Linked DNA regions of Pedobacter sp. W3I1. The protein of the gene in region 1 interacts with the protein of each later gene in a pairwise test. Links are inferred from orthologs where the notes say so. Each region holds a gene or a part of one and is shown on either strand. Other genes may lie near its edges. The genes, in order: rlmB, QF042_RS24245 and tsaE.

The links.
Region 2: the proteins of rlmB (region 1) and QF042_RS24245 interact in binary tests that used the Escherichia coli proteins (3 or more experiments, as listed by UniProt). The link is inferred for Pedobacter sp. W3I1 from one-to-one orthologs.
Region 3: the proteins of rlmB (region 1) and tsaE interact in binary tests that used the Escherichia coli proteins (3 or more experiments, as listed by UniProt). The link is inferred for Pedobacter sp. W3I1 from one-to-one orthologs.

The regions. Positions count from the first base shown.
Region 1 is NZ_JAUSXN010000001.1:3,250,286-3,257,419, reverse strand. What follows is about bases 3,082-5,914. They hold rlmB (23S rRNA (guanosine(2251)-2'-O)-methyltransferase RlmB), read left to right. Parts: upstream 3,082-4,030; coding sequence 4,031-4,798; downstream 4,799-5,914. Other genes in these bases: dnaB (replicative DNA helicase), read right to left, coding at 3,082-3,831. Also shown: QF042_RS13630 (electron transfer flavoprotein subunit beta/FixA family protein), read right to left, coding at 1-1; QF042_RS13625 (tetratricopeptide repeat protein), read left to right, coding at 129-464; chrA (chromate efflux transporter), read left to right, coding at 501-1,718; more of dnaB, read right to left, coding at 2,269-3,081; QF042_RS13600 (SIS domain-containing protein), read right to left, coding at 6,437-7,134. UniProt on the Escherichia coli protein: Specifically methylates the ribose of guanosine 2251 in 23S rRNA.
Region 2 is NZ_JAUSXN010000001.1:5,923,740-5,930,904, reverse strand. The notes cover bases 2,772-5,635. They hold QF042_RS24245 (NAD(P)H-hydrate dehydratase), read left to right. Parts: upstream 2,772-3,387; coding sequence 3,388-4,884; downstream 4,885-5,635. Other genes in these bases: QF042_RS24240 (AIM24 family protein), read left to right, coding at 5,014-5,635; yiaA (inner membrane protein YiaA), read right to left, coding at 2,811-3,218. Also shown: eat (ethanolamine permease), read right to left, coding at 1-486; QF042_RS24255 (M48 family metallopeptidase), read left to right, coding at 741-2,771; more of QF042_RS24240, read left to right, coding at 5,636-5,715; QF042_RS24235 (anti-sigma factor), read right to left, coding at 6,596-7,165. UniProt on the Escherichia coli protein: Bifunctional enzyme that catalyzes the epimerization of the S- and R-forms of NAD(P)HX and the dehydration of the S-form of NAD(P)HX at the expense of ADP, which is converted to AMP.
Region 3 is NZ_JAUSXN010000001.1:259,852-266,993, reverse strand. Bases 2,882-5,722 are described here. They hold tsaE (tRNA (adenosine(37)-N6)-threonylcarbamoyltransferase complex ATPase subunit type 1 TsaE), read left to right. Parts: upstream 2,882-4,014; coding sequence 4,015-4,431; downstream 4,432-5,722. Other genes in these bases: QF042_RS01110 (alanine dehydrogenase), read left to right, coding at 4,505-5,722; QF042_RS01120 (PglZ domain-containing protein), read left to right, coding at 2,882-3,807. Also shown: lpxD (UDP-3-O-(3-hydroxymyristoyl)glucosamine N-acyltransferase), read right to left, coding at 1-797; QF042_RS01125 (HD domain-containing protein), read right to left, coding at 919-2,142; more of QF042_RS01120, read left to right, coding at 2,254-2,881; more of QF042_RS01110, read left to right, coding at 5,723-5,731; QF042_RS01105 (M15 family metallopeptidase), read left to right, coding at 5,789-6,472; QF042_RS01100 (phosphoglycerate mutase family protein), read right to left, coding at 6,677-7,142. UniProt on the Escherichia coli protein: Required for the formation of a threonylcarbamoyl group on adenosine at position 37 (t(6)A37) in tRNAs that read codons beginning with adenine.

The DNA.
Region 1 (7,134 bases):
TATGTTAATAGTGGTTTTTATTGCTATGACTTATCAAGCTGAATTTTTAGCTCATGATAATTTCATATGTTATATGTTTATTATATAAGGTCTTTCTGCAAATTTAATTAAAAAAGCAAGGAAATAAAATGTCATCAACCCGTTTAATCAAGTTATTAGAATTTTTAGAAAGTGATCCCAACGATCCTTTTATACTATATGCCTTAGCCACAGAGTATAACGCACAAAATGATAAGGAAAAGGCTTATTCTTTTTACCTTCAATTAACGGATAAACATCCCGATTATGTTGGCACCTATTACCATTTGGGTAAATTATTGGAAAAAGACGATCAAAAAGAAAAGGCAATCGCCATTTATCAGAAGGGAATGCAGGTAGCACGCAACAAAAGAGACATGCATGCTTTTTCTGAATTACAGGGTGCATATAATACGGCGGCTGGATTAGATTATGACGAGGATTAGTTCAGTTAACGGTTATCAATTTTCAGTTCTGAGCTAATGCAAACAAAACCTATAGCTGCAAAAAAACAGTGGTTATTTATTAGAAACGTAATCTTTTTTACATTTACTTCATTTGGAGGTGCACAGGCACACCTGGCGCTGCTGCTTAAATACTTTGTTCAGAGCACTAAATTTATCTCTGAAGAAGAACTTTTAGAGTTAAATGCACTGGCGCAGGTACTCCCTGGACCAGCATCTACCCAAACACTGGTTGGGATAGCCTGGAAAGTTGGCAAACTTAAACTGGCCATTATTACTTTCCTGATCTGGATTTTACCTACAGCAACTGTAATGACCTTTGCGGCAATCAGTTATGCTTTGCTCGATCAGAAACAAAAGTTTAATGACATTTTAGAATATATCCAACCAATTGCACTCGGTATTGTAGCTTACGGGGCATGGAAACTTGGTAAAAAAGTATTATCCTCGCAGGTTTCCATATTTCTGGCCATTGCCTCAGTTATTGCTACATTAGTTTTAAGAAATGCCTATGTGTTTCCATTATCAATATTGATAGGCGGAATGATCTCTTCAGCCATAGAAACACCAAAAGAAGAGACAGAATTAAGGGTTAAACTTTTTTCGAATATCAACCCACGGAAACTGGTTTATTTTATTGGTGCATTACTGCTGTTTGCTTTAGTAGGGGCGATCATCAACAGGACATCGCCTTTTAGTCTACCCATTCGTTTACTCGAAAACTTTTACCGTAACGGGATATTGGTTTTTGGAGGTGGGCAAGTACTTGTTCCCTTAATGTTTACGGAATTTGTAGAGATGAAGCACTATTTGCCTTCATCAGGATTTTTATCTGGTTTTGCATTACAGCAAGCACTACCTGGCCCAACATTTTCTTTTACCAGCTATTTAGGCGCATTAAGTATGAAGAATTTTGGATACGGATTATGGGGCCAAATTTTAGGAGGACTAATCGGGGTGATCGGCATCAACTTACCGGGACTAATCCTCGTTTTATTTATTGTACCATTTTGGGATGATTTAAAAAAGATCTCTCGAATCCGTCATAGCCTTTCCGGAATCAATGCCGTTAGCGTTGGTTTTATTATTGCTGCTTTTGTGCTCCTTTTAATACCAATGGGCTTTAACTGGGTATTTTTAGGAATTATGATCGCTACCTTTCTGTTGCTTAATTTCACCAGGGTAAGTCCGCCAGTTATTGTATTGGCGGGGATATTGATTGGGTATTTATTTTAGTATTTCCAAATCGAGTTTATAAAAAATAGTTAAATTTTGGAAAGCAATTGCAGAACCCTGTAGGTTAGTGCAGTCCCGCTTTCACTGCTGCTCCGATGAAACCTGTGAAACAAGCAAGCACACAATAAAAAGCAAAAAATACAGTGCTTAAATCGGGAGCATTCGTTCTATCGGGTTTAATTTGGTTGGTTCCCTGCTGTTAAGCTAGTCTTTCGCGCCAGTCACCATATTTTTTAGCTTTTATTGCAGCTGAAATCCTTTTTTGTCATACTTAGGGATAAGTATTGCATAAAAAACAATATAATTAACAGTGAATTTAAGGAGATAAACGGTCTCAAAGTATCGTCATTTCGACCATAGTGGAGAAATCTTTTAAATTCATTTCAATAATTTGCTTCGAAGATCTCTCCATTCCGTTGCACTCCAGTCGAGATGACGACCCTTGTACTGGAATCTGTCAATGTAGCTTGTCGAAGGGCAAAAAAGCTAAAAACCTTTATGCTAAAAATGAGATAAGTTTTGTTGCTAATAACAGCTAGATTGCTTATTCCTAAAACGGTGGATCATCATCATTATAATCATCCATTTTTGAAGGACGGATAATCACATTGCTTTGTTTTTCAAAATCCTGAGATGGGTACATGCCAGCGGATGGATCTGCAGCAAATGAATTTGGTGGTGCATTAAAATCATCTTCCAGATCCACGAACTTCACAAACTTACCTATGAATTTAAGTGGTACAATTCCGGTTTCACCGTTACGGTGTTTTGCAATAATAACCTCGCCAATACCAGCCTGTGATCGCCCTTGCTCGTCTTCAGTAATACCATAATACTCAGGACGATACAAGAACAATACCATATCCGCATCCTGCTCAATTGAACCCGATTCACGTAAATCGGATAACATCGGCCGCTTTCCTTGTAAACCTGGTCTGCTCTCTACCGCACGACTTAACTGTGATAGTGCCAGCACTGGAACATCAAGTTCTTTTGCAACAGATTTTAGTGCCCTCGAAATGCTACCAATTTCCTGCTCACGGTTACCACCGCCTTTTCCCTCGCCTTTACCATGCATTAACTGCAGGTAATCGACAATTACCAATTGAATATCGTATTGTGATTTTAATCTTCGGCATTTTGCCCTGAACTCGAAAATATTCAGTGCAGGTGTATCATCAATTAATAGAGGTGCTTCAGTTAAACGGCCAATTTTACTGTGTAGCTGCTGCCATTCCCATTCCTGTAAATTTCCTTTTCTGATTTTTTCCTGCTCAATTTCTGCTTCTCCAGAAATTAAACGATTAACTAACTGAACTGACGACATCTCTAATGAGAATACTACTGTTGGTTTTGCAAAATCGACGGTGGCATTTCTCGCACAGGTTAGTACGAACGCCGTTTTACCCATCGCCGGACGTGCAGCAATAATGACTAAATCCTGCTTTTGCCAACCACCGGTTATCCTGTCTAATCCTGTAAAACCTGTTGGCACACCAGTTAAACCATCAGTTTTAGTACGAAGCTCTTCAAGTGTGGCTAATGATTGTTTAATAATATCGTCCATTTTCTGTGTATCTCTACGCAGGTTATTCTGGGCGATTTCAAAAAGTCCTTTTTCTGCCTGATCTAAAAGATCAAAAATATCAGTCGTATCTTCGTAGGCATTTGTAATAATTTCGGTAGAGATTCTGATCAGTTCACGCTGAATATATTTCTGAGAAATAATACGCGCATGAAACTCAATATTCGCTGCCGAAGCAACCCTATTGGTTAAATTGGTAATGTAGTAAGCACCTCCAACTATTTCTAAAGTGCCTAATGTTCGCAGTTCAGCCGTTACGGTTAAAATATCAACCGGTCGCGATTTTTGAAATAAAATATGAATCGCTTCAAAAATTTTCTGGTGGGCAATGTTATAAAAAACCTCCGGTTTTAAAACATCAATTACAGCAGAAAGTGCATCTTTTTCGAGCATCAATGCCCCAAGAACTGCTTCCTCAAGATCTAATGCCTGAGGAGGGATTTTCCCTTGTGAACTTATGGTATTACTTAACCTGCTTTTTCTAGCAGTCATACTGTTCTTTCCGCCTTGTTCATTATCGATACTCATTCCACAAAAGTAATTAAATTTTGACGCGGTTGTTTGAATTAGTTACTAGCTGTTTGTTAACAAATTGAAGCATAATCAGATTAAATTTTCTAGGATTTTATAATCGCAAAAATTTTTAAACAATTTAATGTTAATAAGAATGATATAGATTAGGGCTAAAACATTTTATTTGAATACTTTTGCCTAACAATTTCAAAACATGGATAATTTTAGAAGACCGCAACGAGCAAAAGAGAATAATGAGTTTGTATTCGGTATCAGGGCCGTAATAGAGGCCGTTAAAGCAGGAAGAGACATTGAAACCATTTATCAGCAACGCGGTTTGGGCGGGGAGCTTTTTCTGGAGTTAAAAGCCCTTCTAAAAGATACTTTAATTCCTTTAAATTCGGTTCCGGTGGAGAAACTGAACCGCATGTCGCAGAAAAATCATCAGGGCGTAATTGCAGTTATTTCTCCAATTACCTATCAGAATATTGAAGACATTATTCCAGCTGTTTTCGAAAAGGGCGAAGTTCCATTAATTTTGGTTTTAGATAGCGTGACCGATGTCCGCAATATGGGTGCAATAGCACGTACAGCCGCTTGTGTAGGTGTTCATGCTATAGTTGTTCCGTTAAAAAATGCGGCGCAAATTAATGCTGATGCGATTAAAACATCAGCTGGTGCATTATTTAACATTCCGATTTGCCGCCATGCCAACCTGCACAAAACCTGCTTGTTTCTACAGGAAAGTGGCCTTCAGATTGTAGCTTGTACCGAAAAAACCAGTGATTTTATTTATGCCCCAGATTATACCATGCCCACAGCAATTGTAATGGGCTCTGAAGATGAGGGGATTTCTAATGATCTTTTAAGGGTAGCCGATCATTTAGCTAAAATACCAATGGCTGGAAAAATCGAATCGTTAAATGTTTCGGTAGCTGCCGGGGTAATTTTATATGAAGCTGTTAGGCAGAGAACCGTTTAATGTAAAGGGGATGTAAAATGGAGGATGTAATATTTTAACTAGATCATTCCTCGATTCGTCCTCCTGAGTGTTAATTTACTGTATAAAAATCAATATATAACTGACGTTTTTAGCTTAGGTTTTTGGAAATGAATGTCAGCATTCCATAGGGTTTAGCAGTCCCGCTATTCATTCCAGCCGATGCTGATTCAGTGCCGATTTTTCGGTAAAGAATCGGCATCCACTGCTATCGGGTTTATAGTGAAAGGCTTGTGCAAGGAATATATCTCCCAAGCTATCGATAGCGTTAAATGTTTCGACTGGAGCGCAGCCCAGAACTTTCGGGAGAGAAATCTTTGAACTATGTTTATTTGAATAGTTCAAAGATTTCTCCACTGCGGTCGAAATGACGACTGATTTTTACAATTTGCATGGGCAACCCGGTAGCTATAGGGATGTTTCAGGATCTTCCATTACAGGTAAGGTAGGAAATGTAAGATGGATGATGAAAACTATGCTACATCATCCATTTTACATCTTACCTCATCCATTCTAAATAAACTTGTTGCCAAATCGGGATTTAACTTCCGCTACAAACTCTTTAACCCTTTGCTCTTCGTTTCTTGGGCAGATCATGAGCCATATTATTGTTTTCAACCACGATATAATCGTGCAGCCCTTGTAGGACAACCAATTTATCTTTCGGAACATTTACCATACAGTTCGATGAATCGAACATCAATACCTGCTCTGAAGGAATAACAGCATTACCTACATAATCTTTATCAGCCATTTCATAAATAGAGGCCCAGGTCCCTAAATCAGACCAACCAAAATCAGATGGAAGCACATAAACATTATCTGCTTTTTCCATAATTCCAAAATCAATTGAAATATTGGTGCATTGGAAATAAGCATTATTGATAAAGGCTTTTTCTCCCTCAGTATTCAATTCAGACCTGCCAATATTAAATATTTCGTACATATCTGGCAGGTGTTTCTCGAAAGCGTTTAAAATTGCTTTAGCCGACCAGATAAATATCCCGGCATTCCACAAGAAATCGCCGCTTTGCAAAAATGATTTTGCCAATTCTAAATTTGGCTTTTCTGTAAACGTTTTAACCTTATGCAGATCAGTATCCGTGTTGAGTACATAATCTGTGTGCTGGATATAACCATAACCCGTATCCGGGCGGTTTGGTTTAATACCCAATGTGATTAAACAGTCATTTTTAGATGCAGCCTCTAAGGATTGTTGAATGGATTCGATAAAACCATCAATATTGGCAATGGTATGATCAGAAGGTGCAACCACAATAGTGGCATTCGGATTTAACTCCGCAATTTTTAAGCTTCCGTAAGCAACACAAGGGGCAGTATTCCTCATTAAAGGTTCGGCCAAAATCTGGTTATCTGTTAATTGCGGTAATTGTTCTTTAATTAAATCTGAATAAATTTCGTTGGTAACGATAAATATATTTTCAGGTGGACAGATTTTTAGAAATCTTTCGTAAGTACTTTGAATCAGCGTTTTTCCAACACCAAAAAAATCGATAAACTGTTTTGGGTATTCTGTTCTGCTTACTGGCCAAAAGCGACTTCCGACGCCACCAGCCATAATTAATGCATAATAATTTTTATTCATTTTATAAGTTAAAATTACACAATGCCTTCATTTAAAAGATCGTGTAAGTGGATCATGCCAAAGTAAGTATTTTGTTCCAGAACTAACAACTGCGTTATATTGTTTTGTTTAATAATCTCTAAGGCATCAACAGCTAAAGCATCAAATTGTATGCTCTTTGGCGTTCTGCCCATAATATCTTCAGCTTTTAAGTTTGCAATAGAATTGTTATTTTCTAACATCCTCCTAATATCACCATCGGTAATAATGCCAAGCACCTTATCGTCGTTATCAACAACAACAACAGCACCCAAACGGTTTTTACTAATTTCTATCAACACATCTTTAACTGGGGCGGATGGATGTATGGCAGGCTTTTCATTAGATAAGGCCAGGTCCCGGGCTTTTAAATATAATTTTTTTCCTAAGGACCCTCCCGGGTGATATTTTGCAAAATCAGATTCGTTAAAATCTCTACATTCCAATAAACAAATCGCTAAGGCATCGCCCAATGCCAATTGTGCCGTTGTACTGGTAGTGGGGGCCAAATTATGTGGACAAGCTTCTTTTTCGAAAGAGGTATTCAAAATCAAATCGGCTTGCTCGGCTAAAAAAGAATTCAGCTCACCAACCATCCCGATTAGAAGATTGCCAGATGTTTTTAACAAAGGAGTAAGGACTTTTATTTCTGGCGTGTTTCCACTCTTAGAGAGGCAGATTACAATATCATCCA
Region 2 (7,165 bases), 2.7 Mb from region 1 along the record:
TAACAGCAGTTCGCCAACAGCTAAAACGGTAATAATTACTTCGAATGAAGCCGCGGCTTTTACACCATATACATTTAGCGCTGTAAAGATAAAGTACACTGCAATTGCACTGGTAAGAATGGGTACCTGAGGAAAGAAAGCATTAAAATAAGCACCAATGGCAAATGCAATAGCAGGTGGTGCAAAGATAAATTCGACCATTTGGGCAATACCGGCAATAAAACCGATGTTTTTGCCGAGCGCCGCATTCGCATAATCGAAAACACCACCGGCTTTTGGTATAGCGCAGGCCAGTTCGGCATAACTGAAACTAAAGGTCACATACATGATCATGATGGCCACTGTGGCGATAGCCATGCCCAAGGTGCCACCTTTTTCGAGGCCAAGGTTCCAGCCAAAATACATTCCCGAAATCACATATCCTACGCCAAGCCCCCATAGCATAAAAGGGGTAAGTGTTTTTTTTAAGCTATCTTTTTGTTCCATTGGCAGGATTTACAAGATTGAAATAGGTTTATATTATTTGCTCGAAAATGATAAACTATTAGCCTCGGTATCTGATGTTTAAAGTAGTAATTATTTTTCGAATCATTTAGATAAACGGTGGCAATTGCCACAAGAATTTTATTGTTAATTTTTTAAAATACCTTTTAGGCATTTAGAGGTTTTGTTATCTTGCATGACCAAACAATATTTTTATGCACAAAAACGCTCTCCAGCCCTCCGAAAATTTCAAGAAGATGGCAGCCAAGTCTGTACAAGCCATTACCTTATTCGTTGCTACCTATATAGTATTAATAATATTTACATTGGCGCTAACCGCAGTTTCCTGTTATTTGGGGATAAAGCTGATGGAATACATCAGCTCTTCCATTACTTTTATTTTGGGCATCGGTTTGATAGGTTTTGGTTTTATGATCCTATTTTTTCTGGTCAAGTTTATGTTTAAGAGCAATAAGCTGGACAGGTCTCATTTATTGGAAATTACCAGGGCCGATCAGCCTGAAATCTTTAAAATGATTGATGAAATTGTTTTAAGCGTACAAACAGATTTTCCGAAAAAAGTATACCTATCGAATGAGGTTAATGCTGCCGTTTTTTACGATTCGAACTTTTGGAGCATGTTTTTTCCTGTGCGCAAAAACCTGATGATCGGATTTGGGCTGATCAATACTACCACTGCTGATGAACTGCGTGCAATATTGGCCCATGAGTTTGGCCACTTTTCGCAAAGGAGCATGAAGGTTGGTATTTATGTATACCAGTTTAATAAAATTATTTACGATATGCTTTATGATAATGAAAGTTATGATAAAGTAACACGGGGCATAGCGAGCGCAAGTTCTTATATTGGTATTTTTGTGTTAATTTCTGATAAGATAATCGGTTTGATGCAGCAGATCCTAGTGCGTGTTTATCAGGTTTTAAGTGAGAGTTATAGCAAACTTTCACACGAAATGGAATTTCATGCCGATGCAGTTGCCGCAGTAACCGTAGGTTCTAAACCGCTTGTTGATTCGTTATTGCGCATGCAGCTCGCAAACCGTTCAGTGGATATTATCTGTAACTACTACGAAAGAAAAATCGATGAGTGTGTTATTTCGGCAAATATTTTTCCGCAACAGATTTTAGTAATGAATTTTTTGGCTAAAAGGAATAAACTGCCTTTCGAAAATGGACTTCCGCAGGTAAGCATTGGCTATTACAACCGCTTTAACAAATCAAAAATATCCTTTTCCAATCAATATGGTTCACATCCCGAAACCGATGAGCGTATTAAAAGATTAAATGATCTCGGAATTCCTGTTGCAAAACCATACCATGAGATGGCGAACTCGCTACTTGTTGATCAGGAAAAAATAGCTGAAAAATTTACGGCACAGATATTTCAGCATGCGGTTTACCGAGAGCAACCATTGGTACAGCAATTTAGTGACTTTGAAGCGGATTTTTTGAAAGAAAATGATCAAAATTCTTATCCAGATATTTTTAATGGTTATTTCGATTATAGAAATCCCTATCATCAATTTAACATAGATGTATTTGATCTGCCAACAATTCCATCTGAATTGAGCGTTGAAGAGTTTTTTGATGATACCAACTTAAGCGTAATGTATGAGCTGAAGGCATTGGAAGCTGATCTGACTACGATAGATAATATAGATTCGCAGGTGATCAATGTTAAAACGTTTAATTACGACGGCAAAAAGTATTCGCTGGCTGATTGTAGGGCAATGATCGATTATTTGAAGGATGAAATAAGTAAAAAAAATGAGCAATTGGCCCTACTCGACGTAAAGGTTTTTGAATATTTCAGGTTTTTGGCAAAAGAAAATCAAACTGAAGCAACATTTAAATCGCTTTCAATCAAATATAAGCAGGTAGCTGAAGAGTTTACTGTTCAAGAGAATGCTTATTTAGATCTGGCCAATGCAACAAGATTTATGCATACATCAGCATCCAAAGAAATGATCAAAAGAAAGATGGTGGTGGTTAAAAAAGAAGAGAAAAAATTTAAGGATTGTTTGATTGCAATCGTTAACGATGATGAGTACGCCAATTTAATAACCGAAGAGGCAAAAACAGCCCTAGCGGAGTACTTAAAACATGATTACAAGTATTTTGGAGCAGATCTTTATTTTGATGAAGAGCTTAAGGACTTATTTTTTGCGATGAATTTTTTCGGAGGAGTAATATCCGAACGACATTTCCTTACTAAAAAAGAACTTCTGAACTTTGATGCAAAGTTGATAAATCCGGTATTTAGTTAACGTAAAAAAGCCAGTAATTAATCTTACTGGCTTTGATGCTTATTCCGAATCGCGGTTTTTATTCGCTATCTGGCTGTCTCTCGTGTTTTTCTGCACTGTAATGGCGCCAAACAGCGAGAGTAAAAAGGCAAAGGCATAAAACCCTTTTTCGCTGGGCAGCAAAGTAGCATTCCACAAACCAATCACCAATAAGGTAATGGTTAACAGCGTAGAGAACCAACTGATGCCGTAATAAATTTCAGTAACCGGAATTCCTTCCAATTTATCGCGAACAGCTTTTTGTAAAGAGATTACGGCGAAAAGGCCAAACATCAATACGGTAAAATAATATCCTTTTTCATTGAGAAGCATATCAGAACGCCACAGGCCTACAATAAAGCCGATCATTCCGATACCTAATGCAAGCCAGGCAGCTGCCACGAATGCATTCGATGGTTTTTGATTCATTGTTTTGAGATTTAATTTAATTCAATAGACAACGCTAAAGATTGGCAAAAGGTATAAAAATTAAAAGATAGTATTTTAAGTTATTTTAAAAAACTAGCTTACTGGGAAGTGCAGAACCAAACAAAATCAGATCTTTTGTATTATAGCTGTATAACCTTATCTTAGTTATATGCGAACATTGCTTACTTCTGCCCAAATGCGCAGTGCCGATCAGTTTACCATTGCCAATAAACCCATTGCCTCTATCGATCTGATGGAAAAAGCTGCAAGGGCTTTTGTTCAAACTTTTTTAAGAGATGAGTTCGATACGAATAAAAGTATTGCTATATGCTGTGGAAAGGGGAATAATGGGGGTGACGGACTGGCCATAGCTCATTTGCTGATTGCCAACGGATACGGGAATATAAAAGTCTATATTATTGACTTCGGTAAAAAACAGAGCGACGATTTTGCCATCAACCTGCAGCGGATTGAGGAAACACGTTGTAAAAAAACAATCATTACTCAGGCTTCTGATGTAAAGAATCTGAAAGCTGATTTAATTATCGACGCCATTTTAGGCTCTGGTTTAAATAAACCTTTAAGCGGAGAATTTGAGGCGCTGGTACAGGCCATTAACAAGCTGAATAAAAAAGTGTATGCGGTTGATGTACCTACTGGTTTTTTTGCTGAAGGTAAGCTGCCTAAAGATTACAATGGTATAAAAGCCTATAAAACAATTTGTTTTCAACGGCCGAAGATTAATTTTTTCTTCCCAGAGTCGGCCATGGCGACTGAAAAATATGAGGTGGTTGATATTGATCTGGATGAGGCTTTTATCCAAAAACAAGAGGCTGATTTCTATTTGGTGGAGGAAGGTGATATTGAAAAGATCCTTCAGCCCCGAAAATTGTTCAGTCATAAAGGAACTTACGGCCATGCACTGATTATTGCGGGAAATACCAATACCATGGGCGCGGCTTTGCTTTCTTCAATGGCCTGTTTAAATACAGGGGCAGGATTAACTACAGCCTGTATCCCACAGCATGGATTAACAGCTTTAAATACCGCCCTGCCAGAAGTAATGGCCCTGCCAAGGGATGAATATACAAGGATAGAAAACCCAAAGAAATATCAGGCAATTGCTATTGGTCCGGGCTTAGGTACCGAAGCTGAAAATGAAAAACTGCTGGAAAGCTTGATTATGGCCAACCTGGCAATGATCATCGATGCAGATGCTTTAAATATCTTAGGCGAAAGACCCGATCTAATCAATAAACTTGCCGCAAATACCATTATCACCCCACACATGAAAGAGTTCGATCGGTTATTTGGCGAACATGATAACTGGTGGGACAGGCTGCAAACAGCTAAAGGACAGGCCAGGAAGCAGAAGATCGTTATTGTGCTAAAAAACCAATATACCTTTATCTGCCTGCCTACAGGCAAGGTGCTCATCAATCCTACAGGCAATCCGGCGATGGCGCAGGGCGGAATGGGCGATATCTTAACTGGCATTATTGCAGGCTTTGTAGCACAGAAATATACCGCAACAGATGCCGCTATTTTGGCTTGCTACATCCATGGAAAAGCAGGCGATCATTTAGCACATGAACACTTTGTGGTTACTGCCTCGCAGGTTGCAGCCAGGGTGTCAAAAGAAATTAAAGTACTTGTATCCAAATAGTTTGTTTATGATGTCGTTAACCACAATTGTGGAAAAAAAACCGCATTAATCTACTATGCTTCTAGTTAATAATTTATAGTTTAAAGGAATATTAAAATAACAGATAGCTTAAAACGGAAAAAAATTATTATGGCACAAAAAGAGTATACACTGAATGAATTAATTCAGGAATCGGCAGAAAATCCAAATGAAAACGATTTTTTCGAATTAGAGAAACCGGCTATGCTGGAGGTAAATTTAAAAAATCAAAAAATCCTGGCAAAAGTAGGTTCGATGGTTGCTTACATCGGAAATATAGATTTTAAAAGAGAAGGGCTGTTGAGTAAAGGTTTGGGCGGTTTATTAAAGAAAGCCATATCAGGCGAAGGTACCTCATTGATGCACGCAACCGGAACAGGTAAACTATATTTAGCCGATGAAGGTAAGAAAGTAAAGATTATCAAACTACAAAACGAAGCAGTTTTTGTAAACGGAAATGATGTATTGGCTTTAGAAGAGAATATCAAAAACGAAATAAAAATGCTAAAAAGCATTGCAGGGATGATGAGTGGTGGTTTATTTCAGGTTAAATTATCGGGCAGTGGCTATATTGCCATTACCACGCATGGTGAGCCAATCTTATTGAGGGTTACAGGCAACCAGGCTGTATATACCGATCCTAATGCTACAGTGGCCTGGTCTGAAAACTTAACGCCAAACATTAAAACCAATTTAACTTTCGGTTCTTTTATCGGAAGAGGAAGCGGCGAATCTTTCCAATTGGAGTTTTTCGGAGAGGGTTGGGTATTGGTACAGCCTTACGAAGAGGTGAAGTACGCAGCTAAATCTTGATTTGGTAGAATCGTCATCTCGACCGCAGTGGAGAGATTTTAATCGATAAGGTTTCTCCATTTCGTTCACTCCAGTGGATAAGATTTACAAATTAAATGTATATGTATACGCTTTTTTTGGAAAGCAATTGCAGAAGCATTTAGGCAACGATAGTCCTGCCATCCGCTTTACCTCTCTGCGTTCGGTGCCCGCTACTGTCAGGTTTAGGGGGCACTGCTTGTTTTACTATTGAGGGTTGCAGGGTGCAGAATAATCACCTGCCCCCTCTATTCCTAAACCCGGTAGTAGCGGAAATCCTTTTTATTGCCTGGAAGGAAGTTTATCTATGCTTTTCGCCTGTAGGCAGAAATTGCAATAAAAAGATTGGAGTGTATAACGGGACTATAGTACCTACAGAGACTGGAATGTTCGTTTTCACATTACGCATAAATAATCTAGATAATTAGTCCTTTTTTTTGGAAAGCAATTGCAGGAGCATTTGGGGTTAGGTAGTCCTGCCATTCGCTTTACCTCTCTACGTTCGGTGTTCGCTGCTGCCAGGTTTAGGTGGCGCGGCCATTCATCCTATTTAGGGCTGCAGGGCGCAAAACCATTGCTTACAAAGGGCAGGCGAAAGGTCAAAACCCACAGCCCCATTGTTCCTAAACCCGGTAGTAACGGAAATCCTTTTTATTGCTTAAAATAGATTAGACTAAACGTATTGCCTGATGTATTGAATTTGCAATAAAAAGATTGGAGTGTATAACGAGACTGCAGCACCTACGGAGTCGGAACTGTTCGTTTTCTTATAATAAACATCAACGAAAATTAATGTTATAAAAACAAAAAATCCCAACATTAATAAATGCCGGGATTTAATATTTTAACTAATAATTTCTACTTAAACACCACCCATTACGGTTAGTTTTTCCATTGTTGGGTTAACACTTCCGCCCATAGGCTCTATAGTTACGGCGAAAGCCTGTGCTTCCTGAATGGCTTGCATTTTTAATAACGCTTCGTTGTTAGTTGAATCCGTTTTTCCGAATACGCCTAAACTTACCGGTTTGCCGTTTACCAAAGCCCATAGCTGGTATTGATGTTCTGCATCGGTTTTGGGTAAATCCATAGCTACATAGTTAATCAGTACACTTTTATCTTTCTTGTTCCAGTAAACTTTCATTTTCGAGCCAGGGCTAAAAGCCTGACCAGCCATTCTGATGGTTGCCCATTCTTTACTGTCGGCCATTGCAGCCATATTATCCAAGCCCTGGTTTTCAAATTCTAACTTGCTTACCAGGCCAGCAAATTTTTGTTTATCCAGGTTTAAACTTGCAATTTGGTCGTGTGCGGCATTTAGCTTGTTATACGTAATAAACAATGCTGCCGTACTTACCACCAATAAAGCTATACAAGCAACTAAGGCGTAACGCAAAGTTCTTACTTTGGCATCACTTCCATCTAAACGTAT
Region 3 (7,142 bases), 3.0 Mb from region 1 along the record:
ATTTTTGTACTTCCTGATATGCCTGACTGTGCCGCTAAAACGGTGTTTTCGCCAATTTCGACATTATGTGCAATTTGGATCAGGTTATCGATTTTTGCACCTTTTTTTACAATGGTTGATCCCATTGTTGCACGATCTACAGTGGTATTTGCGCCAATTTCTACATCATCTTCGATAATTACATTTCCGATTTGAGGTATTTTATTGTAGGTACCATCTTTTTGTGGCGCAAAACCGAAACCATCGCTTCCGATAACGGTATTAGCATGGATGACCACTCTGCTACCGATTATTGAATTGTGATAAATTTTTACACCAGGAAAAAAAGTGCTGTTATTGCCGATTTTAGAATTAGCGCCAATAAAAGTTTGCGCATTTATTTTGCATCCCTCAGCAATTTCTACGTTTTCGGCAACATAGGCAAAAGCATCAATAAATACATTTTTGCCAATTTTTGCTGTTGGGTGTACAAAAGCCAGCTTATCAATTCCAGATTGTGCAGCCTGTGCGTTTACCGCCTCGTTATATTTATCCAACAAAATGGTAAAGGCACTATAAGGATTTTCAACCCTTATTAAGGTGCTGGTATAGGGTTGGGTAGGCGCAAAATCCTTTGAAACGATAACAACAGAAGCCTGAGTTGAATACAAGAAATTTTCGTACTTAGGGTTCGAAAGGAAAGACAAAGAGCCTTCCTTACCATCTTCTATTTTAGAAAGTTCGGTAACGGCTACATCAGGGTTACCATCAATGGAACCGTTTAGAAACTGACTTATCTGCGTGGCAGTAAATTGCATCGTACAAAGGTATATGTTAAATTGATATGAACAAAAAAACCTGCTCGGGTTAAAGGGTGTATATTTACACAATAATAAGACTTAAAACGGCACTAAAAGTTAAATATTTTGTTAAATAACCTTAAATCCCTCTGGGGTAACAGAGGATATATTTTTCTACAGTTTTTTGTAGCGACTCCAGGTTGGACAAATCTGAAGCCTTCGCAATATCAACAATATCGTTATTTTTCATCAGAATCTTGATATTTCCAACCCCTGCGTTATATGCACGGTTTTGAATTGAATCGGTAAAAACAAAATACCTTGCTTCTTCAGACTTGATTTCTAATAAATTAACGGCTGCATCCTGCAAAAAGTTTACACGGTCGTGATTAGCCATTTCGTTACCCATTTCTACTTTATAGAGATTTCTGGAGGTAAGCATTTTACACAGCGTAGACAAAATTTTATCTGGGTATTTGGTCCAAACCTTAACTGCGGCATAAATATCCTGATCATCAAGGTTGGTAAAATGTTCGAGATTTTCGTGCTGCGCAAAGAAATTAGCCTCGTTAATATCGTTTTTTAAGAAATAATTTAATGATGGTGAAGCGAATAAATCGGCTCCAGCGGCTGATAATTCTTTTGCACGCTCTAATAACTTTACCAACATCATCTCGCCCGATATAACCGTTTTGTGCAGATAAACCTGCCAGTACATCAGCCTGCGGGCAATTAAAAATTTCTCGATCGAATAAATGCCTTTCTCTTCGATCACCAGGTTATCCTCGTACACGTTAAACATCTTAATAATCCGGTCGAAACTGATTACGCCTTCGCTAACGCCCGTAAAAAAACTATCACGGTTTAAATAATCCATTCGATCTAAATCCAACTGACCGGAAATCAATTGATGAAGGAACTTTTTAGGATAGGTGCCATTAAAAATCTCAATGGCATGAGTTAAGCGCCCATTAAAATGTGCATTCAGGTCCTGCATCAGCTTTGCTGAAATATCTTCATGTTTAATTCCGGTAACCAAAGAATGCTCTAAGGCGTGTGAAAAAGGCCCATGGCCGATATCGTGCAGTAAAATGGCCAAAATGGCGGCTTCTTCTTCGCCATCGGTAATTGCATGTCCTTTGCTTTTTAAAAGGTTGATGGCCAAACTCATTAAATGCATGGCACCTAAGGCATGGTGAAAACGGGTGTGTAAAGCGCCCGGATAAACCAAATGTGTCATTCCGAGCTGTTTGATGTAACGCAACCGTTGGAAATACGGATGTGAAATTACATCGTAAACTAATTCGGACGGAATACTGATGAAACCGTAAACCGGATCATTTATTATTTTCTTCTTGTTCAATCGTTAAAAATAGTTAAATAGATAGATACGGTACAAAAATTGCTATTTTTATTTATAGTTTGATTTACCTGCCAAATTAAAAAGGCAATACTTACCTATTTTTACAAAAACATGCAAGAAACTAAAATATTATGGGCCGATGATGAAATCGACTTATTAAAACCACATATATTATTGTTAAATGATAAAGGTTATCATGTAACCACATTTACCAATGGAAACGACGCGTTAGAGGCATTTGGGAAAGCTCACTTTGATCTGGTTTTTTTGGATGAAAATATGCCGGGAATGAGTGGTATCGAAACCTTAGGGGCCATTAAAAATTTAAATCCCGATGTTCCTGTTGTGCTGATTACGAAAAGTGAAGAAGAGAACTTAATGGAAGATGCGATAGGTAGCAAAATTGATGATTATCTGATCAAACCCGTAAACCCGAAACAGGTTTTACTAACCATTAAAAAGCTAATCGATAATAAACGCCTGGTAAGCGAAAAAACTTCTATGGCTTACCAACAGGATTTCCGCCGTTTGGGCATGACTTTAGGCGATAGGCTGAATTACGAAGAGTGGGTTGATGTATATAAAAAAATCGTTTTCTGGGAGCTTGAATTAGAGAAACTGGATGACCCACAGATGCATGAGATTTTAACCATGCAAAAACAGGAGGCCAATACACAATTTACAAAATTCATTGAAGAGAATTATCTCGACTGGATTAAGAATAAAGATAAAGCTCCTTTGCTTTCGAATGAGCTGTTAAAGAAAAAAGCTTTTCCTCATATTAATGATACTACACCTGTATTTTTTATCCTGATTGATAATTTGCGTTACGATCAGTGGAAAATTATCAATCCTTTAATATCAGAATATTTCAGAATTGATGAAGAGGATATGTATACCAGTATTTTGCCAACGGCAACACAGTATGCCCGTAATGCAATTTTCTCCGGAATGATGCCTTTGGATATGGAGAAACGTTTTCCTCAGCTTTGGCAAAATGATGATGATGAAGGTGGAAAAAACATGCACGAAGAGGCTTTTTTGGCCGATAACATTAAACGCAGTTTAAGAAAAGATTGTAAATTCAGTTATAATAAAATCCTCACTTTTGAGCAGGGAAAAGATTTGGTTGATCAAACGAACAATTTGTTGCAGAATGATTTTAACGCCATTGTATTTAACTTTGTTGATATGTTGAGCCATGCCCGTACCGATATGCAGATGATTCGTGAGTTGGCTAATGATGATGCGGCTTACCGTTCGTTAACCCTATCCTGGTTTGAACATTCGCCGCTTTGGGATTTATTGAAAAAAATCTCTCAGAAAAAGGTAAAGGTGATTATCACCACCGACCATGGGACTATCCGCGTTAAAAAACCGGTTAAAGTAATCGGCGATAGAAGCACAAATACCAATTTAAGATACAAACAGGGTAGAAACCTTAATTTTAATGCGAAAGAAGTGTTTTTAATTAAAAACCCTCATGATGCCTTATTACCCAAGATCAATATCAGCAGCAGTTATATTTTTGCACGAGAGGATAGTTATTTTGTTTATCCGAATAATTACAATCAGTTTGTGAATTACTATAATGAAACCTTCCAGCATGGGGGTATTTCACTGGAGGAAATGATTATTCCCGTAGTGACGTATTCGCCGAGGTAATGAAATAGAATTGAGATACTAGATTTGAGGCCTGTCTTTTTTCAAGAGGGCCGTCCTCCTGAACTTGTTTCAGGATCTGTCACTACACTGATTAATTAAAGATTTCTCCTCCAAAGGAGCTCCTTTGGAGCAGTACGGTCGAAATGACGATATATAAAAGGCAAAAGCAATGCAATTATGTATTACTTTTGCCTTTATTTTTTAAAAATGGATATCGAAGTAAATAGTTTAGCAGATTTACCCGCTGTTGCACAACAGCTTTCAGATTTTGCCGGGAACCAAAAAGTCTTCATTTTTGAGGGCGATATGGGGGCTGGAAAAACAACCTTCATCAAAAATTTCTGTAAACATTTAGGTGTTGATGATGTGGTTTCGAGCCCAACTTATTCTATCGTTAATGAATATGAAAGTCCTAAGGGTCCGGTGTTCCATTTCGATTTTTATAGAATAAAAGATATTAACGAAGCCTATGATTTGGGCTATGAAGAATATTTTTATGGTGGTGGCGTTTGTTTAATCGAATGGCCGGAGCGAGTGGAAGAATTATTACCCGAAAAATTTATTAAAGTGGAGATAAATGTGCTGGATGAAAACCGCCGATTATTCAGGTTTTCGAAGGTATAACAATTAGTTATCAATAAATTAACAGATTTTCCTTATCTTGAACAACCTAAAACTACCAAAATTTTAATTCAACATGGCTACAGGATTACGCGAAGGAATGGCCGATATAGCTCGTCAGGGTTTACTACAAACGCAAGAGGCAAAGTTAGAAACCAGAAATAAAAAGAACAGTCTATACATAGGAATACCCAAGGAAATTTCTTTCCAGGAAAATAGAATTGCGCTAACCCCTTTATCTGTTGCCTTGTTGGTAAACAACGGGCACCGGGTTGTTTTAGAAAGTGGGGCAGGCATCGCCGCTAATTTTTCTGATACCGAATATGCAGAGCAGGGTGCTAAGATTACCTATAACAAAAAAGAAGTTTTTGATGCTGATATCCTGGTGAAAATTGCGCCCCCCATGCTGGAAGAGATTGAGATGATGCACAAGGGGCAAACGCTTATTTCTTCTTTACAAACCGGAACGCTAAAGCAGGATTATCTAAAAGCATTGATGCATAAAAAAATTAATGCATTATGTTTTGAGAATCTTCGCGACGAAGGTAATGTCCTCAGCGTAGTACGCGCCATGAGCGAAATAGTAGGATCGACCTCTATTTTAATTGCTGCAGAATATTTGAGTAATGTAACAGGAGGTAAGGGATTAATGTTAGGGGGCTTTACTGGCGTTCCTCCAACAGAAATTGTTATTTTGGGCGCCGGAACGGTTGGCGAATATGCCGCCAGAACAGCTTTGGCATTAGGGGCGGAGGTAAAAGTTTTCGATAGTTCCATTTACCGTTTACGCCGTCTGCAGAATAATTTGGGCAGCAGGGTATTTACTTCGGTAATGCAACCTATTGTTTTGAATAAGGCTATTGTAACCTGCGATGTAGTAATAGGTGCCATCAGGGCTACCCACGGACGTAGTCCGTGCATCGTAATGGAAGAAACGGTTGCCCGAATGAAACCACACTCGGTGGTAATTGATGTAAGCATTGATCAGGGGGGCTGTTTTGAAACTTCTGAGGTGACAAATCACACCAATCCGGTGTTTAGAAAATACGATGTAATTCACTATTGTGTGCCAAATATTGCTTCTCGCGTGCCAAGAACGGCCTCTTACGCTTTGACGAACATTTTTGCCCCAATTTTATTGGATATTGGTGAATTTGGGGGCTTAATGAATATGGTGTGGAATACGCCTGGTATCCGCGAAGCGCTTTATATTTATCAAGGTAATTGTACCAATAAAGATCTGGCCGATATGTTTAACCTGCCGTTTAAAGACCTTGAATTGTTGGTGGTTTCGAATCAATAGAACCATACTCCGTCATTGCGAGGAGGAACGGACGAAGCAATCTAAATATAGACGTTTATGAAATTCAATTTATTGATATTTTTTCTCATCATCTCTGTTTCGGGTTTTGCTCAAAACAAACCTTTGGCGGCAAAAAAACTGGTGATTGTAAGTTCCTATAATCAATACCTCGCTTCTATAAAAACGAATCCAAACAACGAGTTGGTCGAAATCAAAAAAGCTATTCCCAATATCAAATTAGATATCCGCTACGCCACTAAGAATAACTTTATGCAGCAGGTAATGTATAAGCAGGCGAGGGCATTCGCCAGAAAACCAGTGGTAGAATCATTAAAAAAAATCCAAAAGGAATTAAATAAAAAAGGCTACGGCTTAAAAATATTCGATGGGTATCGGCCTTATGTTGTTACTGTTGAGTTTTATAAAAAGGCCAGCGATAAAAATTTTGTAGCTAACCCGGCAAAGGGGTCTAAACATAATAGAGGTTGTGCCGTAGATTTAACCTTGATTAATCTGAAAACAGGTAAAGAAATACCTATGCCAACCCCTTACGATAGTTTTTTGGCTGCCGCTGCGGCAAAATACGAAAAGGTATCGCCAGAGGTTAAGAAGAACCGCGATTTTCTGATCGCTATAATGGGTAAGTACCAGATGAATGTGCTGGATAACGAATGGTGGCACTACGACTTTTCTGGCTGGAAAAAATACGATTTGATGGATATTCCTTTCGAGAAGCTTTAGAGGTTTATTAACCACTAGTTCATTTGTTCAATAGTCATTGGTTCATTGGGCTGGGAGCATACCAATTAGTTTCGTCATTTCGACTGGAACGCAGTGGAATGGAGAAATCTATCCTTTTCCGTGGTGTAAGATGTTACCATCTTACACTAAATTTATTAAATTTTAGCTCTCCAATTGTCAGGTGGTAACACCTGACATCACAAACTACAAATGATGTGGCTTTCCGTATTGTTCCATTTTTACCCTGGCCTTATCTTCCTTTACAGCCAGTTCAAAAATATAATCATAATCATCATCCGTTAATTCCTCTTTAGGTTTTTTGCCACCAAGGGCTTCAATAATCTCGAGTACGGTGTTAGAATGGCCCGCTACAATAACGGTTTTGCCAACATAATTGGTTTTAATGCTGTCTACCAGCGATTTAATGTCTTTATAATCAATCACCTTCGGAATCACCAATGAATCTAATGTTTGGTGTGCTCTTTTTGTCGGTGTGGCAAAAGCAGCATCAAATTTTACCTTTTTAAGGTAGGTTGCTAAATCTCCTGCACGAACCCTTCCTTCATCCGAAAGATCAGGATTGGTATCCTGTGGGTTCGATTTGTCTTTCTCTGCGTGCCTAACAATCCAGACATTAGTGGTTTGTGCTTTTACAGATTGAAATAAAAAT